2 regions of the Streptosporangium longisporum genome follow, and region 2 is predicted to be linked to the other one. Evidence: riboswitches for the same ligand, from Rfam matches in the RefSeq annotation. Region 2 holds a riboswitch; the other holds the start of a gene.
What was found. Region 2 has a riboswitch for cyclic di-AMP ahead of ABD832_RS18165 (C40 family peptidase). Riboswitches for the same ligand answer to the same signal wherever they lie in the genome.
Positions count from the first base shown of each region.

Region 1 (4,288 bases), on a different contig from region 2:
GCTGCTGGCCGTACGGCAGCTCGCCTCCTCGGGACTGCTCCAGACACCGGCCTCGGCTCCTGCTCCCGCTTCTGCTCCCGCTCCGGTCCCGACCGCGGTCGCGGCTCCGGCTCCGGCTCCGGTCGTGGCTGCGAGTTCGGGTCCGGGTTCGGGTCCGGGTTCGGGTCCGGGTTCGGGTCCGGCTGCGGGTCCGGGGTCGGGTTCGGGTCCGGCCGAGGTTCCCGGCGAGACCGACGCGCGGGGTTCGCTGCCCAGGCGGGCCAGGGGTGCCACGGAGATCCCGCACGCCCCGGCGGGTTCCGTACGGACGACGGAGTGGCTGCCCAGGGCGAACGGGGACCCCGCCGACGTGAACCTGCTCATCCGGCTCAGGAACGCATTGGAGGCACTGACATGAGCCCGGTTCGATGCCGATAAGGCTGCGGACGCCGAAGCTGATCGGAAGGAGGGTGCCGGTGGAACTGCGTGAGCAGGTACGCCGTGAGATGGCGCTGCTGCGTGAGCGCATCCCCGACGTCGACGGGAGCATCGCGAGCAGCGTCGACGGCCTGACCATAGCGAGCGACCTGAACGACGAGACCGAGCAGACCGGCGCGCTCTCCTCGGCGTTGCTGGCCCTGAGCCGTCGGATGACGGGCATGACCGGCAAGGGCGCCTTCGAGGAGACGCTGATCTCCGGCACCAACGGCCACGCGGCCCTCTACGCCGCCGGCCCCACGATCGTCTTCACAGTGCTGGCGCGCCCGGGGACCAACCTCGGGTTGCTCAGGCTGGAGGGCAGGAAGACGGCGGCCCGGCTGGCCGCCATCACCTCGCGTACGTCGATATCCCAATGAACATCCCAATGAACATCCAGTGAGCGGAGGCAGGAATGGGCAACATGGACATCTCTCTCAAGGAGATGATGGCGATCGACGGTGCCATCGGCGCGGTCATCGTCGACTACGGCAGCGGGATGGCGCTGGGCGCGCTCGGCGGTTCCAAGGACCTCGACCTTCAGGTGGCCGCGGCCGGCAACACCGAGGTCGTCAAGGCCAAGATGCGGACCATGGACTCGCTCGGCCTCAAGGACGGCATCGAGGACATCCTCATCACGCTCGGTACGCAGTACCACGTGATCCGCCCGCTCACCGGCCGCAGCGGCAAGGGTCTCTTCATGTACCTGGCCCTCGACCGGAACCGGTCCAACCTGGCGCTCGCCCGGCACACCCTCCGGAGCATCGAGGAGAAGATCGAGGTCTGAACCTCCCGGCGCCTCCCGGGCCTATATCCCGGCGGGTCATGTGCCGGCGGCCCGTTCGTCGGCGGCCGGGCCCCGGGGTGTACGGCCCCGGGGCCGGGGACACCGGGTTCTCAGCGCGCCGCGGCGGCGGCCTGGTCGGCGGAGCCGGTGAGCTCCTCGATCGCGTCGGCGAAGTCCGTCCAGAGCTCGCGGGGCAGGTCGTGGCCCATGCCGGGGAAGGTCAGCAGACGCGCGCCGGGGATCGCCTCGGCCGTGGCGATCCCCCCGGAGAGCGGGACGAGCTGGTCGTCCTCCCCGTGCATGACGAGGGCCGGCACCGTCAGCTTCGCCAGCAGCGGGGCGCGGTCCTCGGAGGCCATGATCGCGGCCAGTTGCCTGGCGGTGCCCGGCGGGTCGTAGGCCCTGTCGTAGCTCAGGGCGGCGACCCTCGCGATCCGCTCGCGGTCGGCCGGGTAGCCGGGTGAGCCGATGACGTCCCAGGTCGCGACGGCCCGCCGGATCGCCGCCTCGCGGTCGGGCGAGGGCGGCGACATGAGCGCGGCCATCGCGGCCTCGGTCGGGGGCGCCGCCCGCGGGCTGGGGGTGGACATGATCGAGGTGAGGCTGCGCACCCGGTGCGGGTGGCGGATCGCCAGCGACTGCGCGATCATCCCGCCCATCGAGACGCCCGCCACGTGCGCGGAGTCCAGGCCGAGCGCCTCCAGCAGTCCCGCGGCGTCGTCGGCCATGTCGCCGACCAGGTAGGGGACCCGGCCGTTCCAGCCGGGTCCGGGTGCTCCTGCCTCGTGCAGGTGGGTGCTCTCGCCGACGTCACGGTTGTCGAAACGCACCACGTGGTGCCCGCGTCCGGCGAGCAGCCCGCAGAGGTCCTCGTCCCAGTGGATCATCTGGGAACCGAGTCCCATGATCAACAGGAGCGGGCGGTCTCCGGGGGAGCCGAAGGTGTCGTAGGCGATCTCGATGCCGTTCGCCCGGGTTCGCAGAGTCGTCATGGCACTCCTACCGTGGTGATCCTGCGAAACAGAATGCCATTCTGGACAGGATCCGGCACCGGCGGGGCCGGTCGGGACGACCGCTACTCGGGACGACCGCTACCAGACGACGGCTCCCGGCTCCCGCACGCTCAGCCCGGCGGCGGAGAGGGCTTCGGCCATGACCTTGGGCTTGGCCGACGTCGACACCGGCGCGGCGCTCACCTGCTCGGTCTCGGTGACCTTCTTCGGCCGTCCGGACTTGGCCAGCACGGTCTTGGGCGGGTCGGCCGGGTTGGGGTCCTTGCGGCCCCAGGCACCGGTGGAGAAGGCCACGGGGTGGTTCTTCCTGCCCACGCCGTCGCCCCACCGGGTGATCACGTACTCGACGTCGATGTGGCCCATGCCACCGTTGCCGTCCACGCCGAGCGTGCCGGCGTTGAAGGTGCCGCCGGTCAGGTCGGCGAAGGTCTTGGCGTCGATGTCGAGCATGATGCCGCGGTTGGAGGGCACCCCGGGGCCGCGGTCACCGACGAAGAACTTGGCCCGCTTGCCCTTGTAGAGGATGTAGCCCTCGGTGAGCAGCGGCCAGCTCGGGCTGGCGATCATGCCCTTCTGCATCGGCTTGCCACTGGCCGGCAGGCCGGTGTCCCCGGCGCGGCCGGAGGAGTCGTCCCAGAAGTAGGAGGCGCGGGTGGATCCGTGGAGCAGGACGGCCTCGACGCCGTCCTCGGGGCCGCTCACCGCGGGGGCGGTGGCGGCGAGGGACGGCGAGACGGGCAGTGCGCAGGCGACGCCCGCGGAGGCGAGCACGCTCGCCCCGACGAGGGTGGCGGCGGCCAGGCGGTTCTTGTACATGCCAAAGAAGAGGCTCATGGGGGAAAGGCTCTTTCGCGAGGGAACGGGGCTACCGCGTGCGACACGCCGAAAAGGGGCGCACGGGCGAGGGCGCGCTATCGGAAAAAAGGCGTAACCGGACGAACCAGTCGTTACGCAGAGCGCTACCGGGAAATGCCGCGATCAGGCGCGGCGCGAAAGGTACGGGGGATGGGGGACGGGGGGCAGGGGAACGTTCAGGGGGTCGGCGCGGACAGGGGGTGCACCGACGCGGTGACGCGGTCATCCATGAGGGGGTCTCCTCTCCAGCTCGTCTACCGGGTTAGCTGACGGGTTCGGGCGGTGGAGTTGCCCTACCGCCGCATGAGCGGCGGATTCACCCCGGAAAATGGGTCCCCGGTTCCCGCGGCATCCGGCCTGCGGGATTCGACGTCGGGCGGTCGCTCCCTCTTGTGAAGGGCAGGTCACCGGCCGATAACAGGGGACACTACCCACGGAAACCAGACAAAGCAAAGCAAACGCCACGAAAACCCCAGAAGATCTACCTTGTTGGCAAAAAGTCCCCTAAAGCACTCAACATCTGGGTTTGCCCGAACGCGCGTCCCGCCACCCCGCAGGCCCGCCCGGTACGGGGACGGCGGCCTCCCGGACCCCGGGAGGGCTCAGTCCCACCAGAACGACCAGGCGTTCCGTCCCTTGATCTGCTCGGCGTAGTCGATGAGGGTCCCCGCGCCCTGGAGGATGCTGTCGGGGCAGAACGTCCAGTGCTCCGCGGCGACCTGCAGGGCGTGCTCGAAGGTCGTCGGCGGGGCCGCCACGCTGACGTCGAGGGTGTTGAACCCCATCCCGACCACCCGCACCCCGAACCTGTCCTCCCAGCTGCGCACGACGGCCGCGAGCGGGACCATCCACTCGTTGTGGTTCAGCGCACCCTGCCAGCCCATGACGGCCAGGGCGTCGGCCCCGCGGTCGACCGCGACGAGCCCGAGCGGCGTCCTGCGCTCGGCCACCATCCCCGCGTACCAGTCGGCGACCACCCCGGGGTCGGCGGCGAGCCTGCCCGCGGGGGCCGGGCCGGGGCACTCCGGGCCGAAGGGGTCGAGCAGTTCGAGCTGGTCGACGTGGGCCCTGGCGATCCAGTCGGACCACACCTCGGCCATGAACGCCTCGACGTGGTAATTGTCGATCTCGGCCGCCGCGTCCGGGGCGATCTGGCCGGCCGACCAGGGCTGGACCG
Region 1 is NZ_BAAAWD010000007.1:636,674-640,961, reverse strand. It holds gene ABD832_RS15815 (DUF4388 domain-containing protein) at 1-397, shown strand, start outside; gene ABD832_RS15810 (roadblock/LC7 domain-containing protein) at 456-836, shown strand; gene ABD832_RS15805 (hypothetical protein) at 872-1,243, shown strand; gene ABD832_RS15800 (alpha/beta fold hydrolase) at 1,354-2,235, opposite strand; gene ABD832_RS15795 (hypothetical protein) at 2,335-3,090, opposite strand; cyclic di-AMP (ydaO/yuaA leader) riboswitch at 3,348-3,493, opposite strand; gene ABD832_RS15790 (DUF4253 domain-containing protein) at 3,714-4,288, opposite strand, start outside.
Region 1: it holds a riboswitch for cyclic di-AMP, as region 2 does, so the genes downstream of both, ABD832_RS15795 (hypothetical protein) here and ABD832_RS18165 (C40 family peptidase) in region 2, are expected to answer to the same signal.

Region 2 (4,288 bases):
CTGTCGGCCTACGGCCGCCGTCTCGTCGGGGCCGTCCGCCCCTGAGGGGCCGGGTGCTCCTGAGGGCCCGGGTACTCCGGTCCGTGTGCTCCCGAGGGGCCGGGTCTCCTGAGGGCGGATCGTGTGCCCCTGAGGGGCCGTGCGCCTCTGAGGGCCCGTTCGCCTCGGAGGCGGCCCGTGTGGCCGGAGCCGCCTCTCCGGAGGGTCCCGGTCCGCAAGGACGGCTCGGCCCCCGGAGGACCCGTCCACCGGCGCCCGTGGGGTCCGTGAAAACGTCTCGCGGGCGGGCGACGATTCCGCGCGCTCGCGGGAGTCGTCTCTCCGGACGGACCATCGGCCTCCTCCGGCCCCCGGAGGCGTGCCGCGACACAGGATCAGGGAGACGACGATGCCCACCCCCGCGACCCCGCAGCCGCTCGACCACACCTTCACCGCCCCCATCGAGAAGGACGGCGCCTTCGCCACCTTCGTGACCGTGCCGGGCTCGGCCGAGCTCCTCGGCACGAGGCGGGCCGTGAAGGTCACCGGGACGGTCGACGGTCACCCGTTCGCCGCCACGCTCATGCCCTCGGGCACCGGCCCGCACTGGCTGCCGCTGCGGGCGGAGCTGTGCAGGCTCATCGGCAAGCACGAGGCCGGGGCCGAGGTGACGTTCCACCTCGAGCGGCGGCTGAGCTGAACCGTCCCCCCGCGGGCCCGGGACGCCGCTCACGGCGACCCGGGCCCGCGCCGTCCCCCGTGCTCACCGCGAGGGCCGGGACAATGTGACGAAGATAACAAAAGCCGTGATTTCCCGGGCTTACAGGGCGGTGTGACGAGAGTCATATCTCGATCGCATAAATAGGCATCACGCAGCGGTAACGGGAGGATCAAGAAGCCCTCTCGATCCTCCGTTTCTGGGAACCCTTTGCCGAAACGTGGCGATCGGAGTAACTTCTGGCTGCGCGACGTGCAAGCCATGCCGCCGCGGTGAACGACGGTCTCCGGGCCGTCTTCGTCCATAGAAATCCAGCCGGCCGCCGCGCCCCCGCAAGGGGCGGACGTCACCGTGGCGGCCCGCCGAATCCGTGCAGCCAGGAGGCATGGAACCGGGGACCCAAAAGGCCCGACACACCGTGGCCAGGGGTGAATCGGCACATTTGTGCCGTAGGGCATCTTCCAAGCCCGAATCCGTCAGCTAACCCGGTAGGCATCAGTGGAAGCACCAAGGAGAAATCCTGTCTACCACCCCGTATAACCCCCGTTTGTCACGCTTTTTCCGCCTTTCTCTAGGCGGCGTCGCCCTCACGTTGACCGCCTCAGCCGGAGCGGTCACCCTGGGACCCACGGCGGCGCAGGCGATGACGGACAATCCCCCTGAGATCCTGGTCAGCAGCGCGACCGGCGTCTCCGAGCAGAGCGAGAGCACGGAGACCGGGCGGGCCACGACGAAGGGCACGGTCAAGGCCAGGACCAAGGGCAAGACCGCCACGAAGTCCAAGGCCAAGGCCAAGACCACGATGAGCAGGGCGGCACTGCAGAAGGTCCGGGCCGTCAAGGCCGTCGCGGCGGCCAAGAAGCAGATCGGCGATCCGTACCGGTGGGGAGCCTCCGGTCCCGGAGCCTTCGACTGCTCGGGGCTCGTCCGCTACGCCTGGCGCACGGCCGGTGTGTCCCTTCCCAGGATCACGCACAGCCAGTACAGGTCGCTCAAGAAGAAGGTCCCGTGGAGCAAGCTGCTCCCCGGTGACCTGCTGTTCTTCAGCGGAAAGGGCCACGTCGGCATGTACGTCGGCAAGGGCAGGATGGTCCACTCGCCGAGCAGCGGCAAGTCCGTCCGGATCGTGAAGCTGAAGGGGCACTACCGGTCCTCCTTCGCGGGAGCGGCCCGGCCCGGGGTCTGAACCCGAACAGTGACAGCGGTCCCGTCCCCGCACCGCGGCGACGGGACCGCTGCTGTCCGGTCGGCTACCATCGGCTCACATGTCCGTCCCGAACGGGTCCCACCCGGGCGGATCCGTCCCGCGAGACCGCCGCGCGGTGCTCGCCGGGATGCTGGCGCTGCTGAGCGCCGGCCCGCTCACCGGGGCCGGACCCCTCCCGGCCGGCCGGTACGGCCCTTTCGGCGCCCCGGAACCCCTCGGCACCCTCGCCGGCCGCCGCGCTCCCGCCGTCCCCGCCGTCCCCGGTGATTCCCGCGCTCCCGGTGTCTCTGACATCCCCGGTGTCCCCGATGCCCCTGACGTCCCCGTCGGCCTCTGGCCCGACGGTGCGACCGTCGTGCGGGGCCGGCACTCCGTGGTGGTCGGTCACCGCGTGCCGCACGCCGCCCTGCGGGACCTGGCCGCCACGGCCGACCGGGCCCGGCGCACCGTCGCGGAGATCTGGGGACCGGTCCGCGCGCTGGTCCTCCACCCCGCCACCGACGCCGAGGCCGCCGCCCTCGCCGGGGCGGGAAGCACCCACGGTCTGGCCGCGCTGGCCACCGCGGACCGGGTGATCGTCCTGCCGTCCGGCTACGCCCGGCTCACCGCGACCGGCAGGGACGTGGTGATCACGCACGAGCTCACCCACGTGGCCACCGGCGCCACCCGCGGCGGCCGGGTGCCGATGTGGCTCTCGGAGGGCTTCGCGGACTACGCCGGGTACCGCGACGCCGGGATCGCCGTGCGGACGGTCGCCGCCGAGCTGGCCGCGGAGGTGCGCGCCGGGACCCTGCCCGCCCGCCTTCCCGTACCGGCCGATTTCGCCCCGGGCGCCCCGAGGCTCGCGCAGGCCTACGAGGAGGCGTGGCTCGCCTGCCGCCTCGTCGCGGAGCGCTTCGGGGAGAAGGCGTTGGTGAGGCTCTACGGTAGCGATGTCGGGAGCACGCTCGGCCTGTCGGCGGCCGAGTTCACCCGGGCCTGGCGCGAGTACCTCCGGAGGGAACTGCGATGACGCTGAGCACGACGGACGCGCCCTCGGGCACGCGGTCGGCGGGGTGGGCGCTGGCCGTCCTGGGCGCGATCACCCTGGCGGTCGTGGCGTTCACCACGCCCTGGCGGGCCCTGCCCGCAGCGGCGCCCGAGATCGCCCCCTCCCCGGAGCGGGACTTCACCGCCGAGCAGATCGCCCGCTCCCAGGCGTTCGACGCGCTGGTCAGCGTTCCGGCGTACCTGTCGCTGGGCCTGACGCTGGTGGTGGCCGGGGTGCTGGTGGCCACGCCGCTGGGCGCCCGGCTGGCCGACCGGCTGCGGGGCCCCTGGTGGCTGCGCGTGCTGCTCGGCGTGCTGCTGATCTCGGCCGCGGTGGCGGCCCTGCGCTGGCCGCTGGGGATGTGGTCGGAGACCTACCTGCGCGAGTACGGGCTGTCCACCCAGCAGTGGCCAGCGTGGTCGGCCGACCGGGTCAAGAGCGCGGGCGTCGGCACGGCACTGACCGCGATCATGGTCCTGGCGGTGGTCGCGCTGGCGCGGCGCTACCGGCGCTGGTGGATCCCGGCCTCGGCCGGGGTGTTCGCGCTGACGCTGGGCGCGTCCTTCGCCTACCCGGTGCTCATCGAGCCGATCTTCAACGACTTCAGGCCGATGGAGGCCGGGACGCTGCGCGACGACCTGCTCGCCATGGCCGCCAGGGACGGCGTGCCCGTGGAGGACGTGCTCGTCGCCGACGCCTCCCGGCGGACCACCGCGCTCAACGCCTACGTCTCCGGCTTCGGCGCCACCCGCAGGATCGTCGTCTACGACACGCTGCTGCGGGCCCCCGCCGACGAGGTCGAGCTGGTGGTCGCGCACGAGCTGGGCCACGCCGACGCGGGCGACGTGCTCTGGGGAACGCTCGTCGGCGGCCTGGGCGCGGCCTGCGGGGCGTGCCTGCTGTACGCGGTGGCCTCGGCGCCGGGCCTGCGGCGGCGGGCCGGGGTGCCCGCCCTCGGCGACCCGCGGGCCACGGGCCTGATCATGGGGCTGGTCAGCCTGGCCACGGTCCTGTCGGGACCGGCCCAGAACGTGGTGAGCAGGCACGTCGAGGCCCGCGCCGACGTGCACGCGCTGGACCTGACCCGCGACCCGGCGACGTTCGTCGCCATGCAGCGGCGCCTGGCCGCCACCAACGTCTCGGACCTGTCGCCCGACCCCCTCGAGCACCTGCTCTACGCCTCGCACCCCGCGGCGCCGCAGCGCATCGCCGCGGCCCGCTCCTGGGCCCGGCTGAACGGTCTGCCCGAGCCGTGAGCCGGACCCTGGTCGTCACCAACGACTTCCCGCCCCGCGCGGGAGGGATCCAGTCCTTCGTGCACGGCCTCGTGGCCCGCCGCCCGCCCGGCTCGGTC
Region 2 is NZ_BAAAWD010000009.1:24,215-28,502, forward strand. It holds gene ABD832_RS18155 (C40 family peptidase) at 1-45, shown strand, start outside; gene ABD832_RS18160 (DUF1905 domain-containing protein) at 389-679, shown strand; cyclic di-AMP (ydaO/yuaA leader) riboswitch at 1,048-1,207, shown strand; gene ABD832_RS18165 (C40 family peptidase) at 1,341-1,883, shown strand; gene ABD832_RS18170 (hypothetical protein) at 1,963-2,916, shown strand; gene ABD832_RS18175 (M48 family metallopeptidase) at 2,913-4,190, shown strand; gene ABD832_RS18180 (glycosyltransferase family 4 protein) at 4,187-4,288, shown strand, end outside.